Regions from separate parts of the Corynebacterium pseudodiphtheriticum genome, predicted to be linked through region 2. Evidence: predicted binding sites of a transcription regulator. Region 2 holds the regulator's gene; the other holds the start of a gene.

Region 1 (7,757 bases), 500 kb from region 2:
AGCGACGATGTGTGATGCGGTCCAGGACTGCTCGCCAGCAAAAACCTGGTAGCCGTCGTCTTTTCGTTCTACCTGGTCAACGTGGACGGGGCGGTCAACGGGGACCCGGTAGCGCTGCTCATATTCGTCCAAATAAGCAACGACGTGGTCAGCCGGAGGGAAGCCGTCGTATTCTGGCATGGGTTTGCCCGGAAGATTGGAAAAACTCGCGGTGGAAAACAACGTCATGGACGGCCATACGTGACGCCATGCCCCGCCAGGGGCGTCTTGATCATCCAGAACGAGGGTGTCGACCCCAGCGCGCAGTAGATAGTATGCGGTAGCTAGGCCGGCTTGGCCCCCTCCAATAATGATGGCTTCGTGCTGTTCAGGGCTGGGATGGTCAGGGTGCTGGTTACGCTCGTGAGCGCGTGTGCCGGTCGTATTCATAGATTTTGTCCCTTGCGCTGTCTTGCCTTCCATCGTGTCGCCGTTGCTGATTGCTTAGTTCTATCCGATCTGCAGGACGGTACGTAGTTCTGCGAAAAGCTGTGGACGCACGCGGTGGGTGACCGTACGGCCGATTCGTACCTTGGTCAATAAGCCGACCTCGGTTAAGCGTGCTAAATGATGGGATACGGTAGGTTGGCTCAACCCTGATAATTCTGTTAACTCTGCGACGCTAACTGGTTCGCATCCCTCCGCAGCTAGCCGCGAGAGCAATCGTAGGCGGGTGGGATCGGACAGCGCTGTGAACAGAATGGAATAGCGTTCAGCTTCACTTTTGGTCAAAAGGCCAGATCCCAGGGAACAACAGGAGGTGAGATCAGTCAGCGGGAGAGTCTCTGGGGAGGTCATAACAACTATTTTATATTGACGGCTATCGATATAAAATATTGATAGCTATCGATATAAGTTTAGGATTCTGGCTTGATGTTCAGAATTGTTTTTAAGGAGTTTTATGACCGTTGCCCAACGTCCGCGTATGTCCTGGTTGAATCGATTTTTACCGGTATGGATCCTCGTCGCGATGGGTGTTGGACTACTCCTGGGGCGCACGATGCCGGGAATCGGAGAAACGCTGGCGCGGCTAGAAGTAGGTGGTATTTCTTTGCCTATTACACTCGGTTTGCTGGTGATGATGTACCCGCCTCTAGCGAAAGTTCGTTACGATAAAACCCGCAAGATCGTTGCAGATAAGCGGTTGATGACAGTATCAATCGTGCTTAATTGGCTGGTGGGGCCAGCCTTCATGTTTGCATTGGCGTGGTTTTTCTTACCTGATCAGCCGGAACTTCGTACTGGATTAATCATCGTTGGCTTGGCCAGGTGCATTGCAATGGTGCTGGTGTGGTCAGATCTATCCTGTGGTGACCGGGAAGCTACAGCTGTTTTGGTGGCTATTAACTCTGTATTTCAGGTACTTATGTTCGGGCTGCTTGGCTGGTTTTATCTGCAAGTATTACCCCAATGGTTGGGGCTGGGTGCCAGCGAAGTGGAGTTTTCCTTCTGGACCATCGTGAGTTCTGTGTTGGTGTTCCTCGGAGTGCCTCTGGTTGCTGGTGCTTTGTCCCGGGGTGTGGGAGAAAATATCAAAGGGCGGCAGTGGTATGAAACGAAATTTTTGCCAGCTATTTCACCATTGGCGCTGCTTGGGCTGTTGTACACCATCGTTTTATTGTTTTCCCTGCAGGGTGAACACATTGCAGCGCAACCGACGGCAGTAGTTCGTGTAGCCGTCCCATTGCTTCTTTATTTTGTTGGGATGTTTGCTGTGTCGTTGGTTGTGTCAAAACTGGTGGGGATGAATTATGCGCAGTCTTCGTCGGTGTCGTTTACAGCTGCCGGAAATAATTTCGAATTGGCTATTGCCGTATCCATCGGTACTTTCGGAGCGCATTCCGCACAAGCGTTAGCTGGAACAATAGGTCCGATGGTCGAGATTCCTGTGCTTGTCGGGTTGGTTTACGTCATGTTGTGGGTGGGGCCAAGGCTTTTCCCTGGTGATGCAACCTTGCCGGGCATGACCGCGCCAGCTACGGGACAGCAACCTGACCGCAGTTGTGTGTAATTAGGTGCTGTGCGTTAGGTGCTGTGCGTATGGAAAAGCCCGGCGGCTAAGCCGGGCTGGGTGGTAGTAAAGAGTGCGGAGACTAGCGCCAGATGATTTAGGGTCGCATGATCTAGCGCCAGATGATTTAGCGCCGCATGATCTTTTTGGACAACCAGTTGCCGAAGAACTGCGCGGCCTGCACCATCAGGATGATCACGGCAGTAGCAACCAGTGTGACCTCGTAGTTGAAGGCGCGGTGTCCGTAGACGATGGCGAAGTCACCCAAACCACCGCCGCCGACGTAACCGGCCATGGCGGACATGTCGACGATCGCGATGAAGATGAAGGTGTAACCCAGGACCAATGGCCCCAGGGCTTCGGGGAGGATCACGCGGGTGATGATTCGCCACGGGCCAGCACCCATTGCGCGGGCAGCTTCGATAATGCCGGGATCGATCGCGACTAGGTTCTGTTCGACGATACGGGCGACGGCGAAGGTTGCGGCAATCCCCATCACAAATGCCGCGGATTCACGGCCAATGGAGGAGCCGATCACTCCCACAGTCACTGGTTGTAGCAACGCCAGCAAAATGATGAAGGGGATTGGGCGGACGAAGTTCACCAGGATGTTTAGGACCGTGTAGAAGAATTTGTTCTGCAGGATCCCGCCTTCGCGGGTGGTGAATAAGAAAACGCCGGTGACTAGGCCGAGGATGCCGCCGACAGCCATGGCGAAAGCAACCATGACCACTGTGTCGACGATTGCGTCGGAAAACATGGGGCCCAGGCGGTCCCAGTTGGTATCAGCTGCGGAAATCATCGCTTAATCTCCTCAATGTGGGTGCGCTGGGATAGTGTGCGGTAGAACTCATCGATGGTGTCATCAGAGCCGTTGAGACGCACAGTCATCTTGCCAAAGGACTGCTGCTGCAGGGTGGTGACGCCACCGTGCACGATATTGATGGAACCACCGCCTGAACGCAGCGTGGCGGCGGCTTCAAAGAACCCGGAGTTTTCGGTCAGCTCGATGGTGAACAGGCGCCCGTCGTGGGCCAGTAGGTCATCGGCTTCAATAGAGTCCGGTTCATTGCGCAGGGCAGTAGCGACGAATCGCTTGGCGACGTCCGTTTTTGGCGCAGAAAAGATTTCGTAAATCTCGCCGTATTCCACGACGGAGCCGTTTTCCATCACCGCGACTTTGTCCGCGATGGAGCGCACGACTTCCATTTCGTGGGTAATCACCACGATGGTGATCCCGAATTCTTGGTTGACTTTCCGCAATACTTCCAAGATTTCTTGAGTGGTCTCTGGGTCGAGTGCGGAGGTGGCTTCGTCGGCAAGCAACAGCGACGGGTTTGTCGCCAGGGCGCGGGCAATGCCGACGCGCTGTTTTTGTCCGCCGGATAGCTGCTCGGGGTAGGAGTTGCCGCGTTCGCCAAGACCGACGAATTCGAGTAGCTCTTGCACGCGTTTTTTGCGTTCGGCTTTTGCGATACCGGCGAGCTTCAGTGGGAACTCGATATTTGCGGCTGCGGTACGGGAATTAAACAGGTTGAATTGCTGGAAGATCATCCCGATATTGCGGCGTAGTCCGCGCATTTTTGCTTCGGACATGCCGACGATCTCTGTGCCGTCGAGTTTGAGCGAACCGGAAGTTGGTGAATCTAGGCCGTTGATCAGGCGCACCAGGGTGGATTTACCTGCGCCGGAATAGCCGATGATGCCGATGACTTCACCGGACTCAACGGTCAAGGTGACATCGTCGACGGCGGTGACCTTCGCAGAGCCTTTCTTCTTGCTCGCAAAGACTTTTTCGACGTTGGTGAATTCGATGCGGGTGCCGCGGCGTTCGCCACTTCCGCTAGTAGGGCTTTGGCCCGAGTGTTTTACCACGAAAAACCATCATTTCTTCTTAGACGGAAAACGCTTAGTCGCAGCTATGTTAGCCGTGACTAAGCGTATTTCGTTACTAGCCTGGTCAGAAATATTCGGATGGGTACCGAATATGCTCTGAATTAGCCTTGCTGTAGCTCCTCTTCCAGCTTGTCCAGGATCTCTTGCAGTTCTGCGCGTGAACGCTTAATTTGCACGGCGGTGCCGCCGGATTCTTCGCGTACAGCTTCTGCGACGCGTTCGTCGTGCCACAGTTCTGCCAGCTCGTTCAGTACAGCATCGTCGACGTTGTCGGCACGCACGGCCCATAGGTTGATGTATGGTTCGGCGCCTTCACCATTTGGATCATCTTCGAAGATGGCTTCCTTTGGATCAATGTTGGCCTTCTCCAGGAAGGAGTTGTTGATCACAGCAGGGCGGCCTTCGCCGTACAAGCGTGCGGTCTGGGCAGCGTCGATCGGGGTGACGGTGACCTTGGAAGCGTCTTTGTCGATATCAGCAGGGGTTGGGGTGTACTTGGAACCGCCGGTCAGCTTGATCAGGCCAGCTTCTTGCAGCAGCAACAGTGCGCGGCCCTGGTTCACGGTGTCGTTCGGGATGGCGATTTCTTCGCCTTCGATCTGGTCGACGTCGAGCTTTTCGGCGTCCTTCCAGTACAGGCCCAATGGGTAGATCTCTGTGGAAACCAGTGGCGCCAGGTCATCGCCGGAGCCAATGTTGTGCTGTGCCAAGTACATCAGGTGCTGGAATTTGTTGGTATCCAGCTCGCCCTGGGTTAGCGCAGGGTTTGGGGTGGAATATTCCGCGAAGTTGCGCAGGTCGATGTTGAAGCCGTGTTCTTCTGCGACTTCTTCGAATACTGCCCACGATGGCATCGAAGCATCAGTGGTGCCGATGACGATGGTGTCGTCTTTGGAGTATCCGCCTTCACCGTTAGCGGAATTGGCGGAGTCATCGCTGGAGCAGGCAACCAGGGTGGCTGCGGTCAGTGCAGCGGTGCTGCCTGCAATAATGCGGCGGATCTTCATAGCGTGTGGGGTCCTTTCATGGGAGTTTCCAGCATGCGGTTTCGGCCCTCGGTGTTTGGCCCTTGGTGCATGTGGATGCAATGACGTGGAATCTAGCAGACACTGTACAGCTTTGTCTATATTTTCGTTCAACCATCGCCGTGACGGGCCGTGCGGAAAATGCTTTGTTCGAAAATCTATGCGCATGTGTGAGGATTTGTGTGTAGGGTTGCACGCATGAATTTCAATGGTGGTGCGGGCCTGCCGTGGTCCCGTTTGGAAAGGATCTTATCTGGGCATCCAGTGCCTGCCCCCGTATCGCTGCCCGCACATGCTGATATTGTTTCTACCTCGCAAGATTCTGCAGGATATAAGCTTGCCGACGGTCCAGCCTTTGCGGAATTGACTGCGGTGAGCTCCTATAGCTTTCTTGCGGGGGCTTCGGACCCAGAAGCCCTGGTGGAACGTGCCTGTCAATTGGGGCTGACCGCGTTGGGTATCTGTGATCGTGACGGTTTTTATGGTTCCATCGTCTTTGCAGAAGCTGCGGCTAAAGCTGGTTTGCCGACTGTTTTTGGTGCTCGGCTGAGTCTGGATCATGGCAGTCTTACCGTCCTGGTGCGCACCCCGGAAGGCTACCGTCTGTTGTCTCGGGTGATGGCGGCTGCGCATATGGCTAGTGATGATCGACGCCCGCGGTATCCAAGCTTGGAATCTTTGGCCAAGCAATTGGCCGGGCAATGCTATATTCTCGTGGATTATTCTTGGCTTAGTATGCTCGATACCTTGATCGAATGCTTCGGAATAGACAGCTTGGTTCTACACTATGAATCTAAGTTATTACCGGAAGACGCTGATCACTTTGCTGCTCTGGATTCCGCTGCTGCGGCGGTGAAAACTGCAGAATCTGGGAATTTGGTGCAAGTGGCTGCCACACAAGGTCTTAAAGCACCTGGAACTAACGGGGAAACTACGCGGAGATGGCCGCGCCTTCGTGCGATCATTAGCGCCAGCCCACATGCTGCTACCCGTAAGGAAACTCGTCTGGCTAGTGCGAAAGCCGCGTTGGCGCAGCGCGAATCACTGGACACCGCTAGTTGGCACACTCACCCGATGGGAGCGCAGTGGTTGCGTGATGGCCGTGGCATGCTGCGTTTAGCTCCGGGGCGGGAACAGCTGCTGCAAGAAACCGTCGATATTGCTGCAGAATGTGCTTTTAGTTGGAATATTGTGGCTCCGCGCTTACCGCATTTTGCTGTGCCCGACGGAGAAACTGAAATGAGCTGGCTAAGGCAGCTGACCTTTGCGCGGGCCCGGCAACGCTACCAGGCGTACCCGGAACAGGTCTATCAGAAAGCTAAAAACCAGATTGCGCATGAGCTCAGGGTTATCGAGAAACTCGGGTTTCCTGGCTATTTTTTGATCGTCATGGATATCGTTGATTTCTGTGTGAAACAGAATATCTTGGCCCAGGGCAGGGGGTCGGCAGCTAATTCCGTGGTGTGTTTTAGCCTGGGGATCACCAACGCGGAACCAATCAGTGCGCAGCTGCTATTCGAACGCTTCTTGTCGGCAGATCGCGATGGTCCACCAGATATTGACCTTGATATTGAATCCACTCGCAGGGAAGAAGTCATCCAATACGTCTATGCCACGTACGGGCGTGACCGTGCCGCGCAGGTGGCTAATGTGATTACTTACCGCCGGAAAGGTGCGGTTCGTGATGCTGCGCGGGCGTTGGGGTTCCCACAAGGCACCGCAGATAGCTGGGCGCAAGGCAAAACAGAGCCTCCGAATAATGTGGTGGCTCTTTCCGAGCAATTCCTGGGACAACCACGCCATTTGGGGATTCATTCCGGGGGCATGGTTTTGTGCGACCGGCCAGTCACCGACGTGGTGCCCACGCAGTGGGCGGCGATGGAAGGCCGCAGCGTCGTGCAATGGGACAAAGATAGCTGCGCGGGCGCAGGTTTGGTGAAATTCGACTTGTTGGGGCTGGGCATGCTGGAAGCTTTGCACCACATGATTGACCTGGTGCAGGAACAACACGGGCATACCGTGAATCTTTGGGAAATTGACCTAGCAGACCACAATGTTTATGACATGTTGTGCCGGGCTGATGCCGTGGGCGTATTTCAGGTGGAATCACGTGCGCAATTGAACACCCTGCCGCGGTTAAAACCTCGCTGTTTTTTCGATTTGGTGGTGGAAGTCGCACTGATTCGCCCCGGGCCGATCCAAGGCGGTTCCGTGCATCCGTACTTACGACGGCGGGATGGCCTGGAAAAGATCAGCTATGACCACCCGGTGCTGGAAAAAGCTTTGGCAAAAACCCTGGGAATTCCATTATTTCAGGAACAATTAATGCATATCGCGGTTGATGCCGCAGGTTTTAGTGGCACAGAAGCCGATGACCTCCGACGGGCGATGGGATCGAAGCGCTCACCTGAGCGCATGGCTGCGCTGCAAGAACGCTTTTTGCGCGGATGTTGGGAAACCAACCAGATCGAGGCAGAAATAGCCTATAAGCTGTGGTCAAAGATCGTAGCCTTTGCAGCTTATGGGTTTCCGGAATCGCATTCGCAGTCTTTTGCCTCACTGGTGTTTTTCTCCGCCTGGTTCAAGTGCTACTATCCGGCAGAATTTTGTGTGGGGCTGCTGCGCGCCCAGCCGATGGGTTTTTATTCTCCGCAGTCGCTGATTCAGGATGCCCGCCGCCACGGAGTGCAGATCCTGCCAGTTTCGGTGTTGGATTCGCAGGTAGAAGCCAGCGTGATCAGCGGCGCCATCCGCTTGGGGCTCGGTTCTGTGAAAGGCTTGTCGAC
Region 2 (7,757 bases):
TGCTCGTCGGCAAGGCTCTTTGGTGCCACAAATCGCGATTGCTGGCTATACGAACGCTGGAAAGTCCTCTTTGATTAATGCGATGACTGATGCCGGCGTACTTGTCGAAGATGCATTGTTTGCGACTCTTGATCCGACGACCCGGAAAGCTCAGCTTGGCGACGGTCGCAGCGTCGTTTTCACTGACACCGTCGGTTTCGTGCGCCACCTACCGACGCAACTTGTGGAAGCGTTTAAATCGACGTTGGAAGAAGTGCTTGCGGCTGATGTGATGCTGCACGTGGTCGATGCTGCAGATCCATTCCCGTTGAAACAAATTACAGCTGTGAACAAGGTCATCAGCGATATTGTCGAAGAAACCGGCCAGCAGGCTCCTCCGGAAATTATTGTGATGAACAAGATTGATGCAGCAGATCCACTAGTGCTAGCCGAGATGCGTCACGTGCTGGAAAGAGACAACGTTGTGTATGTCTCTGCGAAAACGGGGGAAGGGATTGCTGAGCTTTCTGGCAGAGTGGAGCTATTTTTGAATTCGCTGGATACCCGGATGCTGCTGGAAATTCCATACACCCGAGGTGACCTTGTTTCTCGTGTTCACGAGTACGGTACAGTGCACAGCGAAAGCTACAATGCAGAAGGCACGGTAATTGATGTCCGTCTACCAGCGGTGATGGCGAAAGAACTTGCAGAATTCGAATCCGATTACCAAACCAGCTAAGCCGCCGACAATAATGACTAACCGTGACTACTTCGATGGGCTGGACGCTACACGGTGACGGTAAGAAGATAAACAAAGGCGCAGTTGTTGCGCCTGAGGAACGGCTCTCGTGGCCCCGGACAATAGGCATTGGCATTCAGCATGTCTTTGCGATGTTTGGGGCGACTTTGTTGGTTCCGACTCTGACAGGCTTCCCGGTCAACACCACACTGTTGTTTTCTGGTTTGGGCACGATGCTGTTCTTGCTCATTACCCGCAACCGGTTGCCGTCGTATCTTGGCTCCTCGTTCGCCTTCATCGCACCGCTGATTGCCTCACAGCAGCACGGTATTGGCGCGCAGCTGGGCGGAATTTTCGTTACCGGCATCGTGCTTATGTTGGTAGGGCTGCTGGTGAAACTTGCCGGCCGTTCAGTGATTGATGCTGTGTTACCTCCTGCGGTGACTGGTGCGATTGTGGCTTTGATCGGACTTAATCTAGCACCGACTGCGACAGAAAATTTCCAAACTCAACCACTGGTTGCTGGTATTACTCTGGGCGTGATTGTAGTCGCTACGGTGGCTGGACGCGGTATGATCAGCAGGTTGAGCATCCTCATTGGAGTGGTTGCAGGGTGGATTTTTGCCGCTATCACCGGGGAGGTTGATGCCGAGGCTGCACAAGCGATTGAAAATGCACCGTGGGTCGGAATTCCGGAATTCCATACACCGGAATTTCAGCTTTCGGTCGTGCTAACCACGCTGCCGGTGTTGGTGGTGCTGATCGCAGAAAACGTGGGCCACGTGAAGGCCGTGTCTGCGATGACGGGTCGCAATGTTGACCACCTGGCTGGAGACGCCTTACTCGCTGATGGGTTAGCTACTACTTTGGCTGGTGGTGCAGGTGGCTCAGGCACAACCACTTATGCGGAAAATATTGGGGTCATGGCTGCGACCAAGGTCTATTCGACTGCTGCATATTGGGTAGCAGCATTGGGAGCGGTTGCGCTAGCATTTATCCCGAAATTTGGGGCGTTGATCTTCAGCATCCCGGTGGGAGTGCTGGGAGGCGTCACGCTGTTACTCTACGGCTTGATTGGCATGTTGGGTGTACGCATCTGGATGGACAACAAAGTCAACTTCAATAACCCGGTGAACCTGACTGCTGCTGCGATTGCCTTGGTTGCGGGGATCGGCAATTTAACGCTCTCTGTTGGCCCAATCGAGCTAGAAGGTATCGCCTGGGGGTCAGTAGGAATCATGGTGCTGTATCCGATTATGCGTTGTCTATATGGGCGAATCGGAGAGGGGCAGGCCTAATGCAACCTAAGTGGCCATGGGACAGGGTTACGTTAACGTTGGACGACGATGACGTTCACACCTTGTTTCTTTACAGCAGTAACGAGAGAATCTGGTGCTGCAGAGTCAGTGATCAACACATCGATATCTCGGATGGTTGCGAAACTAACGAGGTAATCTCGACCAAGCTTGCTGGAATCGCAAAGCACTACGACCTTTTCAGCGTTCGTCATAAATGCGGTTTTGATAGCCGCTTCTTGGGTGTCTGCAGTGGATAATCCATGTTCCACAGTCAGGGCATCTGTACCGATGAAAGCGACGCTGGCTCTTTGTAAAGCTAAATAGCGCAAAGCGGTGGGACCGACGATGGATTGGGTCATACCGCGCACGGTTCCGCCTAGTAGTTGGACATTATCGAGACCGTAGGAAGCAAGGCTCAAGGCGCCCGGCAAACTGTTGATGATGATATTGAGGTTGGCTGCGCGTTCCGTTTGCCCTAAAAATTCCGCCAGTGAATTATTGGTGGTTCCAGCCCCGATAAAAATTGTGCCGGATTCCGGAACAAAGTCTAAGGCTGCTGTTGCGATAGCGAGCTTCGCTTCTGTGGCCGAACGATTTCGATCGGCCAATGGCACCTCTGAGGTCTGATAGCTGTGCGCTGCACGTGCGCCGCCGCGTACACGGTGAACGGCTCCAATTGCATCGAGAGCCGCAAGATCCCGACGAATTGTCTCCGAGGTTACTGCGAAGCGCTCGGCAAGAGACCCAACTTTGACCCAACCATCGACTGCCGCCAGGGAAGCAATATGACGGCGTCGTTCCTCGGCGTACATGTTTGTATAGTGTCCTTTCTGCTGAGCCGGAGTGGGCCAATCTCGGGTTAAAGTTTGCGCATCACAGAAACAACCTTGCCCATTATTTCGGCTTCATCACCGGGAATAGGGCTAAATGCGTCGTTGTGGGGTAGTAGCCAAATTCCGGACGAATCGCGGTGAAATTCTTTGACGGTGGCTTCGTCACCGTCTAATAGCGCGGCAACGAATTCGCCGACTTCGGCCACTTTTTGTGAGCGTACAACCACCCAGTCGCCGTCTAAGATCCCAGCGTCTTTCATGGACTCACCAACGACTTGCAACATGAAGAGATCTCCGCCACCGACGATCTCTTTCGGCATGGGGTAATACGAGTCGATATTCTCTTCTGCGGTAATAGGAGTACCGGCAGCGATACGTCCTAATACGGGGACGTAGGAATAACCAGAAGCATCTGTTGGTGCTTGCGACCCGCTATTAACGTTGCGTTCTGCGTTATTTGTGCGCCTACCTGGTTTTTTCGTCTCCGGCATATTGCGCACGATCATGGCGCGAGGTTTGTTTGGGTCCCGCTGTAAAAAGCCTTTTTCTTCCAGCTGTCTTAACTGGTATGCCACAGATGATGTGGATTGCAGGCCGGCGGTATCACCAATTTCCCGAATGCTCGGAGGGTATCCACGCAGCATGACAGCATCACGGATAACTTCCAGGATGCGGCGTTGTCGGTCGGAGAGTTGTTCGAAGGTAGGTTTCGGTGCTGATGAAGTGCGTGGGCGCGGCATGCATAACTCCTTAAATTCTCGTCAACGATCGTCCAATATGAACAACCTTAATGCTGTAGTTCACATCTTGGATATCGAATGTAGATGGAAAATTGCTTCCGTGTGGTGAATCCGAGTCTAATCGAAGTACTAATCGAACACAATTACTAGTTTTTGTGGGGGGTGGTGTGAGACTCACTTTATAGGATTCAGTGCAAGCCGATTGAACCGCTAGGCGGTAGTCGGTCGGTGGTGAGCTGGTATTCGGTAGCTAGCCGAAGTTACTAGTCCAATTAATCGCATGAGTTCAGAAGGAGCGTGGACTGTCGTCATGATTCGCATAGACCGGGGTACGTCCCCGCGCGTGGTTATGGTTTCTAATCATAGATCTAACAATGTTGTTTCCCCTGTTGCGCAGTGGGAGCCCCAGCAATGTACGAATGAGCATCCCCGTGAAATGATTTACACCTTGCAGCCAATTTCGCTGGTTCCGGATGATCTGGAGCAAGGTAGTCTACAGCTGTCTCGGACGGCACAACCTCGACCTGCGGTTGGTATAGCACCGTATTTGATGGGAGTAGTGCTAGGGCTGATTATGGCGCTGGGAGTTTTCGTTGGTGCAGCTTAGATGCCTAAGATCGTTAGTGATTGCTATTAACCGTTCGGGTGTCTTAGTGAATCTCTTGAAGGCTTACGATACAAGGAGGATGACTAGGCTGTGTACTGCCCATTCTGTCACCATGAACAGTCCAGAGTCGTAGATTCGCGCCTAGTTGATGCCGGTGTTGCCATACGCCGACGTCGGGAATGTACCGAATGTCAAGGGCGTTTTACGACTGTAGAAAAATCAGTATTGCTGGTGACCAAGAGAAATGGGTTGACCGAGCCGTTTTCGCGCGACAAGCTCATCCGCGGTGTCCACCGCGCCTGCCAAGGGCGGCCTGTTACCGAAGATTCTTTGAAACGACTGGCACAGCAGGTTGAAGAAACTGTTCGCGGGCACGGCAGCTCTCAGGTTGATGCAAACGCTATCGGTCTGGCTATCTTGGAACCCCTTCGTGAACTCGACGAAGTTGCTTATTTGCGTTTTGCCTCGGTCTATAAATCGTTCGACAGCGCACAGGATTTCGAATCAGAAATCCGATTGATGCGCCGCCGTGAACGCGAAGACTAATTACATTCGGTCTAAGTAACAGCAGTGCAGTGCTGTTACTTTTGTGCTTTAGTTGGAGAATTTTTCCCGAGGGCATCGATAGCTTTGTGGATACGTCGCGCAGAAACAGGATGTGCAGTTCCCAAGCGCTGTGCGAATAAGCTCACTCGTAATTCTTCGATCATCCACCGAATTTTTGCCACCGCCGAAGATCTTTCCGCTCCGGAAGGAAGTCGGCGTAGGCGATTCTCTAAATAAGCGTGGCAGTCATCGATAATGTCTTGGCGTTCTCCATCCTTGTCTGGGGCAGTTGTCATGTCAGATAAACGAATTTCTATCGCTCGCAAATACCGAGGCAGATGACGTAGCTGTTGTATTCCGTGGGTGCTGATAGCTTGCTTGGGGAATAAGAAATCCAATTGACCTCTCATATCATCAATCGCTGGGCCTTCCCAGTTGCTTAGCTCGTCGGCGAGTGCAGAATACCGCACCAATCCGGGTGCCAATGTGACGACGGCTTGACGTACTTCGCGTGGGAGTTTTCCTCCGATAGCGGCTTTCAGTTTCTCGAATTCATCGGGGCTCCGTACTGGCCCTCCTTCTGCTATCAGTAAATCGCGCAATGCTGCAATGCGGGCATCAGCGACCAACCCGTCGGCACCGCCGTGAGGGTAGTGTTCGACAGCGACCCGTTGTTGCAGCGGTAGACCATTAACCATTTTCTGGGTATTCACGCTCAAACTTCGCAACAACAATGTCAGCGTGGCGGTCATCATTGCAGTATCTGCAGCTGCCCGAGTTGGGTAGTACTGAACTGATAGCCCTTGTTCGTTGATCGTGAGCGCGGGATAGGCGGTGACCAAATGATTATCAACTTCGTGCTCGATCTGCTCGGGGATGGTGCCCAAGTTTTCTTTAGTCCAAGCAGAAACGTATGTGCGCTGGGTAGTGTGCATACGGGGTCTAGTATCTGCTTGCGATGAATTTTGCGATTGCCGGATCTTGTTTTCCATTTTTTTGGTAATCGAAGCGCTAATTTTGCCTGCTTGGCGCTGTTGCAGAGCACTGAGATCTTTATCGTCATCGATAATTTTCCCGCGCTTATCGATAGCAGCAAAAGTCATGTGTAGATGCGGAGGCAGTTTCTCCGGTGAAAAATCGCTGGCATTAATCCCACGTGCACCTATTTTGTGGAAAGCTTCCGCAACCTGCTGCAGTAAATCTGTTTCGTAAGGCAGTAAATGATCTATGGCTTGTGCGGCGAAATCTGGTGCTGGAACCAAGCTGCGGCGTAATGCTTTAGGCAAACTCCGAATCAGCTCTGTCACTAGCTCTTCGCGTAGCCCAGGAACCAACCACTCGAATGGTTCTGGATCTACGTTGGCCAACATGGGCACCGGGATATTTACCGTTATGCCATCACGGCGGTGGCCTGGCTCAAATAAATACGTCAGCTCTAGGTCTAATCCACCGTGCCGCCAATGATTTGGGAAATCTTGTTCAGTGACAGCAGTCGCCCCGTCAGTGAGCAGCTTGTCGGGATCAAAATCCAGCAAGTTCGGTTGTTTTCTGCGTGCTTTTTTCCACCAGCCATCGAAAGCTTTCGAATGGGTCACAGAATTTGGAATTCGCTGGTCGTAGAATTCGAAGAGGGTATCCTCATCAACGATGATGCCTCGTCTACGGGCTTTTTCTTCATATTCGCCTGCAGTAGAAAGCTTCTCTAGGTTTTGATGAAAAAACTTATGTGAAGTCTTCCACTCGCCAGCAATGAGTGCATGCTGAATAAACATTGCCCGGGCGGCTTCTGGATCGACACGATGATAAGAAATCGTTCGATCAGCGACGATAGGAACTCCGTAAAGTGTGGAACGTTGAGTTGCCACCGCAGCTCCGCGTTTATAGGACCAGCTTGGGTCTGAGTACTGGTGTTTGAGCAATGGGCGGGCAGCGGTTTCCACCCAGGAGGGCTCAATAGCAGCCACACCACGTGCGAAAAGTTTCGAGGTTTCCACAAGCTCGGCTGCCATCAGCAATTCTGGAGGCTTTTTTGCCACTCCAGACCCCGGGAAAATCATAAAACGGGTCCCGCGCGCACCTTGGAATTCCGCAGAATCACTCACGCGCGATCCGATATTCGACAGCAAGCCTGTGAGGAGCGCGCGGTGTATCGCGGATGAGTCGCCGGAGAATTTTCCATCGGTGATCGAGATGCCACCGTGTTGTTTATCCTTGTTGTTTGAGATCGTCCACTTCATATCCAGGGCGATGTCTTGGAGCTGACGGACCAAATCGAACCACTCCCGGATTCGCATGAAATGTAAGAATTCTTCTTTCATGCGTTTCCGAAATTGATTGCCGGACAATTCCGCGCGTTGTTCAGTGATATAACCCCACAATGACAACAAGCCCAAAAAATCACTGGAGCGAGAGCGGAAACGTGCATGGGCTTGGTCCGCTTGTTGCTGCTGTTCAAGAGGGCGTTCACGGACATCTTGCAGCGTCATGGCCGCAACGATAACGATGACGGGTTGCAGACATTCTAGGCGTTCAGCTTCTACCAACATACGGGCCAAGCGCGGGTCAACCGGAATTCGTGCGAGTTGTTTGCCGGTTTTGGTTAGTTGTGGTGCAGAATCGGAGTTTGCGGTCGAATCAATTGCGTCCAGTTCACTTAGCAGAACTAACCCATCGCGGACTGCTTTATGTTCCGGCGATTGCACAAACGGAAAATCCGCAACTGCTCCGAGCCGGAGCGCGGACATTTGCAAAATGACGCTTGCTAGGTTGGTCCGCAGAATTTCCGGGTCAGTAAATTCTGGGCGAGAAAAGAAATCCTCTTCAGAGTACAAACGAATCGCGATACCATCTGCGATGCGTCCGCAACGGCCAGCGCGCTGGTTGGCGCTGGCTTGTGAGATAGGTTCAATCGGTAAGCGTTGAACTTTTGTCCGCGTCGAATATCGGGAAATGCGTGCCGTTCCAGTATCGATTACATAATGGATCCCGGGCACTGTCAGTGATGTTTCAGCGATG

The links. The regulator LexA, encoded in region 2, represses DNA repair genes until DNA is damaged. The targets are predictions, from matches to a motif close to CGAACANNTGTTCG.
Region 1: L9H78_RS08270 (error-prone DNA polymerase) is a predicted target of LexA. The motif match lies at 5,123-5,136, and genes of this name have one in related genera.

Annotation. Positions count from the first base shown of each region.
Region 1 is NZ_CP091864.1:1,850,838-1,858,594, reverse strand. Features, by position in the region: gene L9H78_RS08300 (ArsO family NAD(P)H-dependent flavin-containing monooxygenase) at 1-429, opposite strand, end outside; gene L9H78_RS08295 (ArsR/SmtB family transcription factor) at 490-837, opposite strand; gene arsB (ACR3 family arsenite efflux transporter) at 941-2,050, shown strand; gene L9H78_RS08285 (methionine ABC transporter permease) at 2,178-2,852, opposite strand; gene L9H78_RS08280 (methionine ABC transporter ATP-binding protein) at 2,849-3,925, opposite strand; gene L9H78_RS08275 (MetQ/NlpA family ABC transporter substrate-binding protein) at 4,048-4,953, opposite strand; gene L9H78_RS08270 (error-prone DNA polymerase) at 5,170-7,757, shown strand, end outside.
Region 2 is NZ_CP091864.1:1,353,950-1,361,706, reverse strand. Features, by position in the region: gene hflX (GTPase HflX) at 1-718, shown strand, start outside; gene L9H78_RS06095 (uracil-xanthine permease family protein) at 754-2,016, shown strand; gene L9H78_RS06090 (DeoR/GlpR family DNA-binding transcription regulator) at 2,049-2,828, opposite strand; gene lexA (transcriptional repressor LexA) at 2,876-3,589, opposite strand; gene L9H78_RS06080 (hypothetical protein) at 3,870-4,196, shown strand; gene nrdR (transcriptional regulator NrdR) at 4,287-4,742, shown strand; gene hrpA (ATP-dependent RNA helicase HrpA) at 4,778-7,757, opposite strand, start outside.